One region of the Dysosmobacter welbionis genome, then DNA from elsewhere that is predicted to be linked to it. Evidence: riboswitches for the same ligand, from Rfam matches in the RefSeq annotation. Region 1 holds a riboswitch; each other region holds the start of a gene.

The links. A riboswitch is a leader RNA that binds a small molecule or an ion and turns the genes downstream of it on or off. The one in region 1 is predicted to bind FMN.
Region 2: linked by a shared signal. The riboswitch ahead of ribD (bifunctional diaminohydroxyphosphoribosylaminopyrimidine deaminase/5-amino-6-(5-phosphoribosylamino)uracil reductase RibD) and the one ahead of EIO64_RS00770 (ECF transporter S component) in region 1 are both predicted to bind FMN.
Region 3: linked by a shared signal. The riboswitch ahead of EIO64_RS14200 (MATE family efflux transporter) and the one ahead of EIO64_RS00770 (ECF transporter S component) in region 1 are both predicted to bind FMN.

The regions. Positions count from the first base shown of each region.
Region 1 is NZ_CP034413.3:140,439-146,644, forward strand. Features, by position in the region: gene EIO64_RS00760 (helix-turn-helix domain-containing protein) at 1-466, opposite strand, end outside; gene EIO64_RS00765 (SLOG family protein) at 666-1,229, opposite strand; FMN riboswitch at 1,335-1,463, shown strand; gene EIO64_RS00770 (ECF transporter S component) at 1,568-2,272, shown strand; gene EIO64_RS18935 (DNA polymerase Y family protein) at 2,441-3,040, shown strand; gene EIO64_RS18940 (DinB/UmuC family translesion DNA polymerase) at 2,998-3,654, shown strand; gene EIO64_RS00780 (5-formyltetrahydrofolate cyclo-ligase) at 3,651-4,238, shown strand; gene glyA (serine hydroxymethyltransferase) at 4,408-5,661, shown strand; gene EIO64_RS00790 (TRAP transporter large permease) at 5,960-6,206, opposite strand, start outside.
Region 2 is NZ_CP034413.3:946,733-952,938, forward strand. Features, by position in the region: gene EIO64_RS04970 (relaxase/mobilization nuclease domain-containing protein) at 1-1,269, opposite strand, end outside; gene EIO64_RS04975 (TnpV protein) at 1,633-2,010, shown strand; FMN riboswitch at 2,285-2,399, shown strand; gene ribD (bifunctional diaminohydroxyphosphoribosylaminopyrimidine deaminase/5-amino-6-(5-phosphoribosylamino)uracil reductase RibD) at 2,554-3,660, shown strand; gene EIO64_RS04985 (riboflavin synthase) at 3,641-4,288, shown strand; gene EIO64_RS04990 (bifunctional 3,4-dihydroxy-2-butanone-4-phosphate synthase/GTP cyclohydrolase II) at 4,300-5,529, shown strand; gene ribH (6,7-dimethyl-8-ribityllumazine synthase) at 5,516-5,977, shown strand; gene EIO64_RS05000 (plasmid mobilization protein) at 6,060-6,206, opposite strand, start outside.
Region 3 is NZ_CP034413.3:2,700,544-2,706,749, forward strand. Features, by position in the region: gene EIO64_RS14200 (MATE family efflux transporter) at 1-1,310, opposite strand, end outside; FMN riboswitch at 1,473-1,586, opposite strand; gene EIO64_RS14205 (patatin-like phospholipase family protein) at 1,760-2,617, shown strand; gene EIO64_RS14210 (sodium:solute symporter family protein) at 3,021-4,466, shown strand; gene EIO64_RS14215 (hypothetical protein) at 4,592-5,062, opposite strand; gene EIO64_RS14220 (hypothetical protein) at 5,234-5,410, shown strand; gene EIO64_RS14225 (hypothetical protein) at 5,655-5,900, shown strand; gene EIO64_RS14230 (amidohydrolase family protein) at 5,884-6,206, shown strand, end outside.

The DNA.
Region 1 (6,206 bases):
GGAACAGCAGCACACCTGCCGGGAACACGTCAAGCAGATTCACTCCGCCCATCTCCGCCATATCCCAGCCGATCAGACCCGTGAATCCGCCCAGCATCCCCCGGTACGCCAGATAAAACAGCGCCAGCTGCACCAGATCCAATACGCCCCAGGCGATCAGCACCCATCCCAGCAGGTACCACTTCCGCTTGCTAAAGGCCAAAAAACGCTCCACCCAGTCCTTCCGTTCCTGGGGCGGCGGCTGCTTCTCCTCCGGCTTCGTCTGCTCCAGCTGGAGGCGGAGCAGATAGTCTGTTGTCACACCGAAAATATCCGCCAGGGCCACCACTTTGTCCGTCTCCGGCATGGTCTCGTCCCGTTCCCAGCGGCTGACGGCCTGCCGGCTCACCTGCAGGCGCTCGGCCAGCGCGTCCTGGCTCATGCCGGCTCTCTGCCGGAGGGATTGCAGCTTCTCTCCGAATGTCATAGGCATTCTCCCTTCTCTTGGATGCCTTCAGCTTATCAGGCCGCCCGGTTGCATACCAGCAACCAAGCATGGAAGTTCCGCAATCTCAGATTGCCTTCCTCTCCAACATACCACAACAGGGCTCCCCGCGCAACGGCTCCGGCCCATATTGCAAGAAAAAACCAAGGCACCGGACGTCTCCGCATCCAAGCGCCCCGGCCTATCGGGCGGGCTCCAGCACAATGGGCAGGTCCACGATCTCCAGCCCCCGGCGCATGGCGTACTCCACCGTGTACCGGGTTCCGCCGGGAGACCCGTCAAAGGCGGCGATCAGCAGCGCGGCGTGGTCCACCATATACCGGTCCCGCCGCTGCATACAGGCGGGGGTGTAGCAGGCGGACACCAGGGTCTCAAAGTCACAGGCAGCCACCAGCCGCTCATACCGCCGCCGCTGGTCCGGCGGCCAGGCATCCGCCTGGGAGGGACATGGGACGGCCGCCTCCACCGTCACGTCCGGGTGCGTCTGGCGCAGGCGGAGGACGCACTCGCAGAAATACAGGTCACAGCCCAGGGCCATGCCGCAGAGAAAGTGACGGAATCCCTCCTGATAGGCCGCCTCCACCGCGTCTGCGATGCGGGCCTTGAGCGACACGCAGCGCAGGTCCTCCTCGTTATACCGCCATGGCAGCTTACCGGGCCGGTGCCCGGTAAAGCAGCAGGCCGCCTGCCGCCCCCGCATGGTCTCCGCCTCCCTCCTTCTGGTCTTTGATTCAGTATAGAACATCCGTTCTTGTTTGTAAAGACCCACGGGAAATTTGCCGTTTTTTCATTTAGGGACTTGCAATTTCTTCCGCGCTGTCATATACTATGGCCAGAAAGCAACTGAATACTTTGTCTTCAGGGCGGGGTGAAATTCCCCACTGGCGGTACAGTCCGCGACCGCCTGCGCGTATGCACAGGCGCTGACTCGGTGAAACTCCGGGACCAACAGTTACAGTCTGGATGGAAGAAGATGAGTGCGGCGTGGCCGCGCGTTTGTTCGCGCTCCTGCGTTGCGTGGATCACCTTGGAGAAGCCAAAGCGTCCAGGGTGTTTTCAAGCAACGAAAAGGAGTGTATTTTTATGTCCGAACCCAATGCCAACGCCATCAAGAACCCCTCCCGGCCCGCAACAAACGTCCGAACCATCACCTCCCTGGCCATGCTGGCGGCCATCGCCTATGTGGTGATGCTCCTCAGCAAGATGCTGCCACAGGTGTCCGGCTTCCTGCAGATGGACCTGAAGGACACGGTCATCTGCATCGGCGCCTTCCTCTTCGGACCTCTGTCCGCCGCCGTCATCTCCATCGTGGTGGCCGTGGTGGAGATGTTCACCGTCAGCGACACCGGCCCCATCGGCTGCATCATGAATGTGCTGGCTACCTGCGCCTTCTGCTGCACCGCCGCCTTCGTCTACAAGAAGTTCCACACCCGCAAGGGCGCCGTCATCGGTCTGGCCCTGGGCACTGTTTGCCTCACCGTGGTGATGCTGCTGTGGAACTATCTCATCACGCCCATCTACATGGGAATGGATCGCGAGGAAATCGTGGTCCCCATGCTGATCCCGGTGTTCCTGCCCTTCAACCTGGTGAAGGGCGGCCTGAACATGGCGCTGATCCTGCTGCTCTACAAGCCGGTGGTCACCGCCCTGCGGAAGGCCCGGCTGGTACCGGAGTCCCATGCGCCTGTCGAGGGCAAGGGCAAGCTGAGCGCCGGGTTCCTCCTGTTCTCCCTGGCCCTGCTGGCAACCTTTGTGGTGCTGGCCCTGGTGCTGATGGGGATTCTGTAAATCTGAACACCACAGGCGCGGGGGCGGATACCGTCCCCGCGCCTTTTACTGCGGCCCATATCCGTCCCTCCGCCTCCCTGCGCCGGTATGTCAAAACCTTCCCATCCCTTCTCCCTTTTCAGGAACGAACAGATGTGCTATAATAGAAGTGAGAAAGGAGGCGGGGCCATGGACCGCATCATCCTGCACTGCGATCTGAACAGCTTTTACGCCTCCGTGGAGCTGCGGAGCCGACCAGACCTGCAGAACGTGCCCGTGGCGGTCTGCGGAGATCCCACCTCCCGCCACGGCATCATCCTGGCCAAGAATGAACCGGCGAAAAAATTCGGCGTCCAGACGGCGGAAACCATCTGGCAGGCCAAGAAAAAGTGCCCGGAGCTGGTGCTGCTGCCACCCCACCACAAACTGTACCGGCAGGTCTCCAAAGAGGTCAACACCATCTACGAGCAGTACACGGACCTGGTGGAGCCCTTCGGCATCGATGAGAGCTGGCTGGACGTCACCCATACCCTCCACCTCTTCGGCGGTGATGCCAAGGCCCTGGCAGACCATCTGCGGCAACGGATGAAGCAGGAGATGGGACTGACCCTCTCAGTGGGGGTCTCCTTCAACAAGGTGTTTGCCAAGCTGGGCAGCGACTACCGGAAACCCGACGCCACCACTGTCGTCTCCCGGGAGAACTGGCAGAGGCTGGTCTGGCCTCTGCCGGTGGGGCGCTGCTGTACGTGGGGGGCGCCGCCCGGAAGATTTTGGCCCAGTTCGGCGTGAAGACCATCGGAGAGTTGGCGGCCTGCAAGCGGGATGCCCTGGAGACCCTGATGGGCAAAATGGGCGTCCAGCTCCACGACTATGCCAACGGGCTGGACACCGATCCAGTCCGCTCCCGGTACGAGCCGGAGATGGTGAAGTCCGTTGGCAACGGCACTACCTTCCCGAAAAACCTCACCACCGCAGAGCAGGTGCGGGGCGGCGTCGCCGTGCTGGCGGACTCCGTGGCCACCCGACTGCGGCACAGCGGGCTGTATGCCGGCGGCGTCCAGGTGACGGTGCGGGATCCCCAGTTCCATGACCGCTCCCGTCAGATGCAGCTCTCCGCCCCCACCCACCTGATCCGGGAGCTGACGGCGGCGGCCATGGACCTGACCGGCCAGCTGTGGAAACCCCCGGCTCCCGTGCGGGCCCTGACTGTTACCGCCATCCATCTGGTTCGGTCGGAGGACGCCTATGAACAGGTAGACCTGTTCACAGCTGGGGCGGCGCCCAAAAAAGAAAAACAGGAAAAGCTGGAGGCGGCTATGGACCGCCTCCGTGGAAAGTTCGGGACCGACGTCATCTCCTACGGCGCGGCCCGTCCAGAGAAAGAGGAGGATCCCCTGCCATGACAATAGACGAGGAAAAACAGCAGCTCCGGGCTACGATCCGGCGCCTCAGCGCCCAGCTCCCCTTCCGGTACCGGGAAGCAGCGGACCGGGCCATCGCCCGCCATCTCCTGGCTCTTCCAGAGTATCGCAGTGCCGGAGCGGTGTTCTGCTTCGTCTCCGCCGGGCGGGAGATCGACACCCGTCCCATCCTGGAGCAGACTCTGGCAGACGGCAAGATGCTGTGCGTCCCTCTGTGTGTGGCGGATGGCATCATGGAGCTGCGGGCCATCCGCGACCTGAAGGAGCTCTTCCCCGGCGCCTACGGCATTCTGGAGCCTCCGGCAGACAGCCCTGCCCTCTCCCCGGACCAGATCGACCTGGCGGTGATCCCCTGTGTCACCTGCAGCCGGGAGGGCCGCCGTCTGGGGCGGGGCGGCGGCTATTACGACCGCTTCCTGGCCCACTACCGGGGCGCGGCGGTTCTGCTGTGCCGGGAGCGGCTGCTGCGCCAGGAGATCCCCTTCGGCGTCCACGACTATCCCATCCCCTGGGTGCTGACAGAAGCCGGACTTTTTGAGGACGGCACGCCATCCCGGCTGGAATGACTGGGAAAAGGTCCGCCTCCCACAAAATCGTCAAAATATTCCCACTATCTCTACAACATTTTGTGGGGGTATTACCTCTTGTTCCCTTGACAGGTCCCTGGAACTCTGATAAGCTGGAAAAGGCTTATATTTTCCGGAAGACCGGATCACACGAAGGAGGACCCCTGCAATGATCCAGGACATCATGGACTTTCTCTCCCAGGCCGACCCCGAGGTGGGGGCATCTATTCAGAAGGAATTCGACCGGGAGCAGCACAACATTGAGCTGATCGCCTCCGAGAACATCGTCAGCAAGGCCGTCCTGCTGGCCATGGGCACTTGTCTCACCAATAAGTATGCGGAGGGCTATCCTGGAAAGCGGTATTACGGAGGCTGCTATGCCGTGGACGTGACGGAGGAGCTGGCGCGGCAGAGGGCCTGTCAGCTGTTCGACTGTGCGCACGCCAATGTCCAGCCCCACTCCGGCGCCAACGCCAATCTGGCGGCGTTCTTTGCCCTGCTGCAGCCCGGTGACACAGTGCTCAGTATGAATCTGGCCCATGGCGGCCATCTGAGCCACGGCAGCCCGGTGAACATCTCCGGCAAATATTTCCGCATCGTTCCCTATGGCGTGTCTGACGACACAGAGACCATCGACTACGAGCAGGTGATGGCCATCGCCAAGGAGTGCCGCCCCAAGCTGATCCTGGCAGGGGCCAGCGCCTATCCCCGCACCCTGGACTTTGCCAAGTTCCGGGAGATCGCCGACGCAGTGGGCGCCCGGCTGATGGTGGACATGGCCCACATTGCGGGTCTGGTGGCCGCCGGTGTTCATCCCTCCCCCATCCCCTACGCCGATGTGGTGACCACCACCACCCACAAGACATTGCGGGGTCCCCGGGGCGGCATGATCCTGTGCAATGACGACGACCTGTACAAAAAGATCAACTCCGCCGTGTTCCCCGGCACACAGGGCGGTCCGCTGGAGCATATCATCGCCGCCAAGGCCGTGTGCTTGGGCGAGGCGCTGAAGCCGGAGTTCCGGGCCTATGGGCGGCAGGTGGCTGCCAACGCCGGGGTTCTGGCGGAAAAGCTGATCGAGCAGGGCTTCCGGCTGGTCTCCGGCGGCACGGACAACCATCTGATTCTGGTGGACACCCGGCACTTTGGCCTCACCGGCAAGGAGTATGAGCACCGGCTGGATGAGGTAGGCATCACGGTGAACAAGAACACCATCCCCAACGACCCGGAGAAGCCCTTCGTCACCAGCGGTATCCGGGTGGGCACTCCCGCCGTCACTACCCGGGGCTTCCGGGAGCCGGAGATGGCGGAGATCGCCCGGTGGATGGGCCTCATGGCAAAAGAGGACTATGCGGACCATGCGGAGCAGGTCCGTGCGGAAGTGGCGGAGCTGTGCAAGCGGTTCCCGCTCTATCAGGACTAAAACAACCCCCGCGGAGGCAAAGGCACCCCCGCACAGGGGCATCAACCAAATACCGTTCATGAGTAGAGCATGAGGCCACCGTAAATCACCCGGTGGCCTTGCTTTGCATGATACAAGTTGACGCCCTTATTAGCCCTGATAGGCACTACCCCCCTCAGTGGTTTCCTGGTGAACGCTAGCACCCCCCATGCGTGACAACCTCCAAAACACCAGTCAGATCAAAGCTATCAAGACATAAAATACCCCCACCCAATTCGGGCAAGTCTCATCAACTTGCTCAAATTGGGTGGGGTATTCATCACAAAATGCTAGGGAGCCACTGTGTCAATTGTGGGATAAATGTGACCAGCATCAATGCCACCAATGAGATAATCAGCGTGGGGATCATTGTGCGAATAGTCTTGGACAAACTGGTTTCTCCGATTTGATTACAGACCAACAGACATAATCCTACCGGAGGTGTCACCAAACCGATACAGAGGTTAAAACTCATCATCACACCAAAAGTCAAAGGATCAATATTAAAAACCGGTAAAAGCGGAGTC
Region 2 (6,206 bases), 810 kb from region 1:
CAGCAGCTCGGCGTACTCGGTATTCAGCGCCTTGATGGTGGGCAGCTTCTTGAAGCCCAGTCCATCAAAATAGTTCTTTGCGGCCTTGTGGATCGTGATCTCGCTTTCATGCTCTGCAAGAAATTTCTTGGAGTACCCGGCCTTGCGATAGGCAACGTAGGTATCGCGGGTCTTGGCGTAATTGGCAATATGCTCCCGCAGCACCGCAATCTCAGCCATGCGCTTTTCCGCAGCCTTAATCCTTGCGGAAAGCTCATTGAAGTGAGCGGACGCTGCCGCCGCTTTCTCTGAGAGAACGGCGTAATCTAAAAGCTCATGGTCTTGCAGATAGGCCACCGTCTGTGCCATCTGCTTCAAATTGAACAACGTCGCCCAACGCGCATAACCGGCACCTTTGCCAGCGCGTAATTTTGTCTGAATGTCCACCAGCAGATTCCCGCTGCGCTTTTCCGGTTTGACCGGTGCGGCGGCGCTCTTTCGCGGCGTATGCGCCTTTTCACCTGCAATCACCGCACGAAGATCTGCGGGAGTATAACCGTCGCCGAGGGTATCCATGCGAATGGATTTTTTCTGTTCGCCGCCTAACAGGGACGGGACTTTCTTGCCCTTGACCTCATACCCGGCCTGCCGCAGCAGCTCCAGCAGCGTTTCAAAGCTGTCGGGCTTTTGCGCCAGCGCATCGTCAATGGCCGCGCATATCCGCTCCCGGTGGGAGGGCTTCTTTTTGTCGCCCAGCCACTTGTTGTAGCTCTTGCCGTGGCGCTTCGGATTCTCCACGATGGAGTAGCCGTTCTCGATGCAGATGGTATCGTTGAGCCGCCGCACGGCGCGGCTGCTGCCCCAAAAGTTTCTGAATTTCCGGGTCTGGCTGAGTGCGGTGGAGTTCCAGATCACATGATTGTGAATATGGGCTTTGTCGATATGGGTGCAGACGATATAGGCGTGATTGCCTTTGGTGAATCGCTTGGCCAGCTCACAGCCCAAACGGTTCGCTTCCTCCGGTGTGATCTCTCCGGGAACGAAGGACTGCCGCAGATGGTAGGCGATCACATCATCCTCGCCGCGCACTCTGCCGGTCTTGTGGGTGTATTGATTTTTGGCGAAAAGGAACTCGGCATCGGCGATCCTGCTGTCGCACTGCCAGCTTGTTATCAGCCTGCCGCCGTCCGTCTTTTGCGGATTTTCGGTGTAGTCGATGATAGCGCTGATGGCCTGTCCCACCGTGCGGCCTTTGCCGGTGTGGAGAGGCATCAGGCGTGTGGTTGCCATGTTGGACACCTCCTTGAAAAGTCAAACGGCCTGCCGTAGCAGACCGTTTGAAATGTGTTAATTTGCAAGAGGTAAAAGCAAACTGATAGTTCGACAAATGGGAATTTGAATACTACGATTTTATGAGCGATTATCGCTCACCGTGGGTTTTCAATAAAATCCTCCAAAAGCCTTGAAAACAAAGGGTTTTTCGCAGCGTGTTCGCCTTATCCCTTTATTCGGTTTCACACAAGTTTACCCTTGCCCTGGCCACTCATAAGGGCAAAAGCAAGGGCAAGAAAATCTCGCAACAGGATATGGCAACGTGTGGCAATCGGGGAACTGTGACGTATGTGCGAATATATTATAGCGGAGGATTTTATTATGGACAAGTACATTTTTGACAAGAACAACGGCCTTTGGTATGAACTGATTGGCGACTACTATCTTCCCTGTCTGACCGTACCCGCTGAAGAAGGACAGCCTGTTGGCGTATGGGGTCAGCGGCACAAGCGGTATCTCAAAGAATACCGCCCAGCCTTTTATAATGCTTTGCTGTTAAGCGGCAAACTGAATGGCTACCTTGCCGATATTGACCGGCAGGCACAGGAGCAAATGGTCACCGTCATTCGGCAAATGTCGAAGGCCCAAGGAATTACTGAAGTGTTGAAAGCTACCAACCAAGCGGAGTGGGTAGGAATGATGAATAATATCTGTTTTGCGGCAGTAGAAATGATTCATGATGAAATCATATACGCATAAGTACGAAAGCGGCTGGGGATATACCCTGCCGCTTTCATGCTCGTCAAAACAGTTATCTGCCAGTGAAGATGCAGCCCTCTATATCAGTAATTGAAAATAAGACAAGGCAGACTAAAAGGAGAGGGAACAATACTTTGCAACTTTCAACCCCATTTTGTTGCATTTCACGCCAGGCAAAAGGATGTTTTGCAAAGAAAATCAAGCAATGCGAAATTAAAATATACCCTCTTGACAAACGAACTATAATTCTATATACTCAGTTCTGTCAATTGAATAAAATCTTCAGGGCAGGGTGTAAGTCCCTACCGGCGGTACAGCCCGCGAGCCGAAAGGCATGATTCGGTGAAACTCCGAAGCCGACAGTATAGTCTGGATGAAAGAAGATTTGCAGTACACAGGGATGAAGTTTATCACCCTGTGCGTGTAAGTTGCTCTGGATTGTTTTCAATCCAGAGTTTTATTTTATGCCGGCGCTATGTCTGTGTCTATCTGCGTCGCCCTGAACGATTTGTTCAGGGCGATTTTTGCTTTTGAGGTGATGGTATGAGTGACGAGGATTATATGTCTTTGGCTTTGCATTTTGCAAAGAAGGGAGTTGGCTGGACGGCCCCGAATCCAATGGTGGGCGCAGTTATCGTGAAAGAGGGCCGGGTGATCGGGCGGGGCTGGCATGAAAAATGTGGACAGCCACACGCCGAGAGGAACGCCCTTGCCTCTTGTACCGAGCCCTCGGAGGGAGCGACTATGTATGTCACACTGGAACCCTGCTGCCACTACGGGCATCAGCCACCATGCACGGAGGCCATCTTAAACGTCGGCATCAAGCGGGTGGTGGTAGGTTCCGGCGATCCAAATCCCCTTGTCAGCGGGAGAGGTATTCAAATACTCCGAGAACACGGAATAGAGGTGACGGAACATATCCTGGAGGACGAATGTACCCGGCTGAATGAGGTGTTCTTCCACTACATCCAGACAAAGCGCCCCTTTGTGGTGATGAAATACGCCATGACGCTGGACGGAAAAATCGCAACCTATACAGGGGCCTCCAAATGGGTCACGGGAGAGCAGGCAAGAAATCATGTGCAGGAGCAGCGCCACCGCTACACCGGCATCATGGTGGGAGTTGGAACGGTACTGGCCGACGATCCCTTGTTGACCTGCCGGAAAGCCGGGTGCAAAAACCCCATTCGCATTATCTGTGATACCGATTTACGCACTCCTCTAACCGCCCAAGTAGTCACTACGGCAAAACAGGCTCCTACTATCCTCGTTACCTGCTGCGCTGACCGTGAAAAATGGACGGGCTACGAAGAAGCCGGCTGCCGTATTCTGCCGGCGGAACGGAAGAATGGCCGCATTGATTTGGAGCGGTTGATGGAACGGCTGGGGCAGGAGGGCCTTGACAGCATTTTGTTGGAGGGCGGCGGCACGCTGAACTGGGCCGCGCTGGAAAGCGGCATCGTTCAGAAAGTGCAGGCATATATCGCGCCCAAGCTGTTCGGAGGGCAGACGGCAAAAACGCCGGTAGAGGGCGCTGGTGTACCGTTGCCCGACTGTGCGTTCCAGTTGAAAAACATGGTTATCACGCAGTTGGGGGAGGACATTCTGCTGGAAAGTGAGGTGGCAAGTCATGTTCACCGGGATTGTTGAAGAAATTGGAACGGTGACACAAATCCGGCACGGCCCGCACTCCGCAATCCTCACCATAGCGGCTGAAACCGTTTTGGAAACTACGAAAATCGGAGACAGCATCGCCGTCAACGGTATCTGTCTCACCGTTACCGCTTTATCGGACACCTCTTTTTCGGCGGATGTCATGCACGAAACGCTGAACCGCTCTGCTCTGTCCCGGCTGGGTACGGGAAGTCATGTGAATTTGGAGCGGGCCATGCCCGCGGACGGGCGTTTTGGCGGACATATCGTGGCCGGTCATGTGGATGGCGTTGGAACGGTGGCAAATGTGCGGCGGGACGATACGGCAGTCTGGTTCACCGTGCGGGCGGCGCCGGATATTCTGCGCTATATCGTGGAGAAAGGCTCTGTGGCGATAGACGGGATTAGCTTGACCGTGGCGGCAGTCACACAGACGGATTTTTCCATTTCCGCCATTCCCCACACCGTGGCGAATACGGTTTTGCGGGAACGGAAAAGGGGCGACCCGGTCAACCTGGAAACAGATGTGATTGGGAAGTATGTAGAAAAGCTGCTGTTCCCCACCATGGGCAGGCGGCAGGATACCACAATCACCAAAGAATTTTTATCTCAACACGGATTTTAGGAGGGCAGGCAATGATACAGTTCAGCACTATTGACGAAGCTCTTTGCGACCTTCGAGCGGGCAAAATCATTCTGGTTACGGATGACCCCACACGGGAAAATGAGGGGGACTTCATCTGTGCGGCGGAATTTGCCACAACGGAAAACATCAATTTCATGGCGACCTATGGCAAAGGGCTGATTTGTATGCCCATGTCGCAGGCTTATGTGGAAAAGCTGAAAATCCCGCAGATGGTACAGCAAAATACGGATAATCACGAAACGGCTTTTACCGTGTCCATTGACCATGTGACCACCTCTACCGGCATTTCCGCCGCTGAACGCTCTGTGACGGCCCTGGCCTGCGTGTCAGAGGACAGCAGGCCGGAGGATTTTCGACGACCTGGGCATATGTTCCCCTTGCTGGCAAAGCGAAACGGCGTGCTGGAGCGTGACGGACATACCGAAGCAACGGTAGACCTGTGCCGTTTGGCCGGTCTGAAAGAATGTGGCCTTTGCTGCGAGATCATGCGCGAGGACGGGACAATGATGCGTACCCCGGAGCTTTCGGAACTGGCAAAACGATGGGGAATCAAGTTTATCACCATCCGGGATTTGCAGGCTTACCGCAAATGCCACGAAAGGCTGGTTGACCAGGTAGCGGAGGTCAACTTGCCCACAAAATACGGGGAATTTACCGCTTATGGTTTTGTAAACAGATTAAACGGTGAGCATCATGTGGCACTGGTAAAGGGTCAGATTGGTGACGGCGAAAATGTGTTGTGCCGTGTCCATTCAGAATGTCTGACCGGGGACACGTTTGGTTCCCTCCGCTGTGACTGCGGTGAACAGCTTGCCGCCGCTCTTACCCAGATTGAGAAAGAGGGGCGAGGAATTTTACTCTATATGCGGCAGGAGGGGCGGGGCATTGGCCTGATGAACAAACTGCGGGCGTATGAGCTTCAGGAGCGCGGATTGGATACATTGGAGGCCAATCTGAAACTGGGCTTTGCCGGGGACGAGCGGGAGTATTATATTGGCGCACAGATTTTGAGGGAGTTAGGCGTAAAGAGTATGCGGCTGCTGACGAATAACCCGGATAAGCTCTATCAGCTTTCGGAGTTTGGTTTGAAAATTACACAGCGTGTTCCCATTCAGATGAAGCCTACCCCCTACGACCTGTTCTATCTGAAAACAAAACAGACGCGCATGGGACACATCTTAACCTATGAAAGAGAGGAAGATCGCCGTGAAAACATTTGAGGGAAAACTGGTAGCAAAAGAGGTCAAGGTTGGCATCGTGGCCGCACGGTTCAATGAGTTTATTACATCTAAGCTGTTAGATGGAGCATTAGACGGCCTAAAGCGGCATGATGTGTGTGAGGAAGATATTCATGTCGCGTGGGTTCCCGGCGCGTTTGAAATTCCGCTGATTGCATCCAAGATGGCAAAAAGCGGAAAGTATGACGCTGTGATCTGCCTGGGGGCAGTAATCCGAGGCTCTACCAGCCATTACGATTATGTTTGCAATGAAGTGTCCAAGGGGATTGCCGCCGTTTCCCTGGAAAGCGGTGTCCCGGTGATGTTTGGCGTTCTCACTACGGAGAACATTGAACAGGCGATTGAGCGGGCCGGGACAAAGGCTGGGAATAAGGGCTATGATTGCGCTGTTGGTGCGATTGAGATGGTAAACCTGATTCGCCAACTCTAAGTAAAAGGGCCTTGCAGTTTTATGATGCCAACCGTTTATGTACGCACCGCATGGCCTTCTGGCTGTGCGGTGCTTTTTGCCGTCAGTCCTTTGTGTAGGCGTCCACGATACGTACTTCCAACTCCCGGTTCCGCTCCATCGCCCTGCGGAGTTCCGGCACTTCCAGCAGGCCCTTGGCGTTGGCAATGATGAGGATACGATTGAGGCTGGCCCCCACCCTGCGGACTTC
Region 3 (6,206 bases), 1.0 Mb from region 1:
AACGCAAGAGCATCGGCTATCGGTGCGGCCAGAAGTGCGCCGTCTAGCCCGAAGGAGCGGGATAGCAGAAGCGCCAGAGGGATCAGGAAGCAGCCCTGCCGGGCCAGAGGAATCAGCAGGGACTTACCAGGCCGGCCGATCCCCTGGAAGAAGGAGGCTGAGGTCATGTGAAGGCCATACAGGAAAAAGGCCAGCATATAGAGCCGGAAGCAGTGCTGTGCGCAATCCAGATAGAGCGCATTGTCCGATACAAAGCAGCTTGCGATCTGCCGCGGGAACACCATGAAAATGAGAAACCACACCACTGAAATGCCTACTGCAATAAGAGAAGCTATATGGAATGTCTTTTGGACCCGCGCATAGTGGTTGGCGCCGAAATTATAGCCGTTGATGGGCTGGATGGCAGAGGACACCCCGACGAACATGGAGTGAGCGATCTGGTAGACCTTCATCATCATGCCGTAGACGGATAAGGCAATGTCACTGCCATAGACTGTGGCGGCTCCATAGGCCCGCATCAGATTGTTCAGGGTAATCTGCACCAGAGCGGAGAGCATCTGCGTAAGCAAGCTGGGGAGGCCCAGTGCCAGAATACGACAGGTCAGCTTCCGTGTAGGGCGCAGGTCCTCCCGCCGGATATGAACGGTTTTGAGGCGGCGCAGGTAGAGCAGGGCCAGGCATCCAGCAGCCACCTGCCCGATCACCGTGGCGATCCCGGCGCCCACAACGCCCATCTTCAGCGGAAAGATAAAGATAGGGTCCAGGATCAGATTGATGACCGCCCCTGTCATCATGCACTTCATCATGTACTGCGGGGAGCCGTCTGCCCGGATAATGGCGGTGAAGGCGGGACAAAGGAGCTGGAACGGGATCCCCCATGCGATGGCGCGCATATAGGACAGAGACTCTGCATAGGCAGTCGACGTCGCGCCGAAAAGGACTACGATCTGCGGGGCGAAGATGCCGCAGGCCAGAGCGGCCAGCAGACCGCTGGCCAAGATCAGGGTGAGGGCGTGACTGATGGTGCTGTCCGCCTCCCGCTGCTCTTTCCGACCCAGGCACAGACTGATATTGGCGGCACATCCGTCTCCCAGCATCAATGCCACAGCATTGACCAGAATGGTCAGCGGGAACGCGATATTAGTGGCTGCCATTCCTGTAATGCCCACGCCCTGTCCGACAAAGATCTGATCCACGATGTTATAGAGGTAGTTGACCATCAGTGTCAGTGAGGTGGGAACGGCGTATCGAACGATCAGTTTGGGTATGGGATCCGTTTCCAATGGGTTTGGCTGCAGGTTTGGCTCCATAGCAAGGCTCCTTCCGTATTCATACTGGACGCTTCCGAGGGAGAAGCCGCCGGAAATAAAAAATCCCGGCGCCATTTCCCTGACGCAGAGAGATGGCTGTACCGGGTGCTTAGAGTATACACTTTTGCTTGAGGAGGATGGGCATCCGGCACGGCACCAGAAAGCCTTCTTCTCCCCTCCAGACCGAACCTGTTGGCTCCGGAATTCCACCGGATTAGCTGATCGCTCGCGGACTGTTACCGCCAGTAGAGAAATATCTCGTTTCCGAAGAAAACTTACATACCTAAATGTATCATTAAATAAAAGAACCGTCAAGGAAAATGTCCTTCCCGCCGTATCAACTTCTGCGCTTTCTGATCGATATCCTGTGTCTCGTACAAGGCATTCCATTTTGGCTTTTCCTGTGGTAAAATATCAAAATCGACAAAATCACAGGAGGCAGGACAGGGATGAAAACGGGCTTGGTCTTGGAGGGCGGCGCCATGCGCGGAATGTTTACCGCAGGCGTTCTGGACTCCTGGATGGATGAACAGATATCCTTTGATGGAATCGTCGGTGTGTCGGCCGGTGCGCTGTTTGGGATCAATGCTCCCGCCGGTCAGAAGGGACGCGCCATACGGTATAATTTGAAGTATATCCGGGATAAGCGGTACATGGGGCTGCGCTCGCTGCTGACCACGGGCAATCTGATCAACGCCGACTTCGCCTTCTATGAGGTGTCCTCCAAGCTGGATATATTTGATGAAGCGGCCTTTCAGAGATCGGGCGTTGACTTCTATGCCGCGGTCACCGATCTGCACACAGGCGCCCCGGAGTATATCCGGATCACAGAGCCGTTCCGTCAGATGGAGGTCCTGCGGGCCACCTCTGCCATGCCCTATGTCTCCCGGCCTGTGGAGTTGGATGGGAGATTCTACCTGGATGGCGGGGTCAGCGACAGTATTCCAGTCCATTTCTGCAAGAGTCTGGGCTACGACAAGACCGTTCTCGTGCTCACACGTCCCTTGGAGTATCGGAAAGAGCGGCCCGCAGCATGGCTTCAGCGATTCAACCGCCTCTATTACCATCGCTATCCGGCCTTTGCGGAGAGTCTGAACCGGCGGTGGGAAGTCTATAACCGGCAGGTGGAGGAGATCATAGGGATGGAGCAGCGCGGGGAGCTCTTCGTGGTTCGGCCCAATGGCCCACTCCCAATCAGGCGTGTGGAAAAGGACCCCGCCAAGCTGCAGGCTGTTTATGACCTCGGGGCAGAGGCCGGCAGGGCGTCTCTCAGCGGACTGAAAGAGTATTTGCTGACGCATGAATGATGGTAGATGATATAGGAAATTGCGCATCCAGCAGGCAGGGGCTTGTATGGATGCGCAGTTTTTCTTTGTGCAGTATACAGCGTCCCTTGGTCCAGGTATCATGATTGGCAAAACTGGCGGGATGGCATATATACTTTTTGAATAAAGAATTTCTGATACATATCGGACAAATTGACATTTTTTTCAAGTAACATTATAATGTTCATATATTCACTGCCACAAGAGGACGTGGTTAGAAGGGGTGAAGAATATGGATCAGGATCTGCCCTTATGGGTAGAGGGCTGCGCCGAAACATATATAATGTGGGTGTGAATGGAAGCAGACAGCTGCTGAAGATCTTGCCGGACAAAGGTATGCAGGTGCGGCCCTCTGGAGCAAACAAAGAAAAGGAGGGCATTTTTGATGGATCACAGCGTATTGACGATTTTGGATCTGGGAATCATTACGGCATACCTTGTCATCATGGTCCTGGTGGGGGTCTATTCCGTCAGGCGGATCCAGAACACAAAGGATTATTATGTAGCGGGCCGGTCCTTTGGGCCGATGGTGCTGATGGCCACCGTCTGCGCGACGATCATCGGCGGCAGCGGTCTGATGGGCCGGGCAGGTGTGGCCTATACCGACGGCTTCAAGGCGGTCCTTACCGCAATTCCATACCTTCTGGGAATGTTCATTTTCTCCGGCATCGCCGGGAAGATCTCGGATATCGGGATGCAGTACGGGATCACCTCTATCCCGGAGCTGTTTGAACGGCGGTTTGGCCGGGCAGCCAAGATCACCCTCTCTGTGCTGATCGCGTTCGCCATGATGGGGACGGTGGCCTCCCAGGTCACCGCCACGGCCACGATCATCCGGATGCTGGGGGGAGAGTTCGGCCTCTCCTATGAGATGGGCGCGCTGATCGCAACAGTGGTCTTTATGGTCTACACAGCCACCTCCGGCCTGTTCGGCGTGGTATACACCGACGTGCTGCAATTTTATATGCTGATCGTCTTCGTGTATATCCTGATCCCGGTGGCGGCCCTGTTCAACGTGGGCGGCTTTGCGAACTTTGCGGCCAACCTGGACCCGGCGCTGGTGGAGCCGCATATTGACGGCAGCATTTTGGGAGACATCATCACCTATCTGGTTTTCACCATGGCAGGTGCGGAAATGTGGCAGCGCGCATTTGCCGCCAAGAGCCGAAGGGCGGCAAAGCGCGGGATGTTCCTGGGTACGGCCGTATACGGCGTGACCATTGTGCTGGTCTACTTCATGGGTGTTGTGGGCCGTCAGATCCTCGGCGGCGACATCCTGGCGCAGTATGGCTCGACGGACGCTGTCGTTCCGGCCCTGGCGATCCGGATCCTTCCCGCCGGTCTGACGGGACTTGCGTTGGCCGGTATGCTCTCGGTCATCATGTCCACGGCGGACAGCTATCTGCTGGTATCTGTGCAGACCTGCGTCCACGACATCGGAAAGACCATCCGTCCCCAAATGCCGGAGCGGACCGAGATCTCCCTCTCCCGCATCTTCTCCATTGTCCTGCCCCTGGGCGCGCTGGTGATCGCGTTGTACATCCACAATGCATACAACATCCTCATGTTCGCCTGGAGCTTCTATGCCGCATCGGCTGGGATTCCCGCATTTGCAGCGCTGTTCTGGAAGAAGGCAACCAAGACCGGCGTCATGGCCGGGTTGCTGGGCGGGTTTGTTGTCTGCGTTGGCTGGAAGCTGGCAGGCCAGCCCTTCGGCCTTGGGGCGGCGGTGCCGGGCACGGTTGCCTGCGGTATCGCACTGGTCGTTGTGAGCCTTGCGACTTATAAGCGCGCACCGTCCGTATTCCTGAAAGCTGAAAAGCAGAGCTGATAGGGAGCTGCTGCATCCCCATATCGGAAAGCAATGGAGTGAACATTATAAGAGCCAGCCGGAAATTTTGAAGATCCCCGGCTGGCTTTGTTTTGGCGTATTACTGATAGATAAAAAGTCTCCGATCAGACAGCAGACCTCGCCACTGCTGTCTTTGCCCCAATACCAATGGCACACACCGCTTTTTCAGATCGCGTCACCAATGCGGCGGTCAGCGCTCCGTCCTCAGAGCTTCCGACAGCGTATGGCAGTTCTTCATCTTCTGCATCCCAAAATCCTGTCCTGCACGCATCAACTACATGGCGGGACGGTGGCCTGCGCTTGTGCGCCTGGCCATGGACCATCTTTGCAACAACAAAGGTTACTGGATTTCTGCTGCGGAACCGGATGATGGCAAAGGCTGAGAAGTGATCCTGATTTGTCCGGAGCACAGCTTCAGCAGACCGATATCCTGCCGTGTGACGCGACATATCCCATGCGGATTTGTCAGCAGAGCGACATCTGCCTTCTCGCCATTCCAAGCCATTCTCAGAAAGGAAACTAATATCGTTCAGAAAGGCGAATTGCAGGAAGAAGTCATTGCAAAAATACAACAAGCACGCCCTGCGGAGCGATGGGGAGAAAGACCAAAACAAGGGAGGCACGCTTTTACAACCCGTATCCGTCATTGCGGGCCGCCCACCGCGCGGGACTTCTATACACCATGGTATAAAACAGTTCTGCGGGCTTTTACGCCGTCACAGGGCACAGCCGGGCAGAGATCATTTGTGCCAGTGCGGACCGCAGCAAGACCAATGGACCTGATCGCCTGGAAACGCGTGCTGGATGGGCGTACGATGAGCGGGTATTCCAACTGCATTGAGTATCTGATCGAGCGCCAGAGCACCTTCGCCATGTGGAAATTTGCCGCCTGTGTCAGTGAGCTTCTGGTTTTCCGCCGATAGGATATTTTGGGATAAGGGCGCGCCCCCAGACAAGCGGCCGTCGTCAAGGCAGACAAGGAGCATGATGCGTTCAACAAGACCCGGAAAATGGTCTCCGACTCTAACAAGGAAGTGCTCAGAATACTGGAGTCAGGAGATGGAAAATAACTTCATTATATAATTGGCTTTTTCGTGATCTTATGGTATGATACCCTTACGCTGTCCAGAGCATAATTTCTAGAATGAATCCCCCTCTGTAATGTGAGTGAATCACCGCAAAGTGGTACTGTTCGGCGCCGATGGGCGCTATCTTTTTGTCTGGGCGGATGTAGAAGCACGGATGAAGAAGAATTACAATATGCATTGTATGCCGATGGTTGTGCTGTTGAACCTCGGAGAGGATGCGCTGGTTGTCCGCCGCCAAGGATATGAAGGCGTGCCGCAAAATACGGGCCTGCCTGAATGGCTGACGGACGGAGAAAGGGGGCAAAGTGATGCGCACACTGATTAAACACGGACTGATTGTAGACCCGGCCAGTCATGTTCACTCCAAAAATAATCTGCTAGTGGAAGACGGGCGTATTCAGGGGCTGACTGCTGAAGAGCCGGAAGCTGATGTGATTTTGGATGCCGAAGGGATGGTGGTTTCACCTGGTTTTGTGGATATCCACATGCACGAGGATCCTTATGACCCAGAGGAGGGGCGACTGATTCCCAGCATTATGACCTCCATGCTTCGCATGGGAGTCACTACAGCGATTGGTGGAAACTGCGGTATCAATACGGTCTCGCCTCTGCGGTATTTAGAATTGATGGA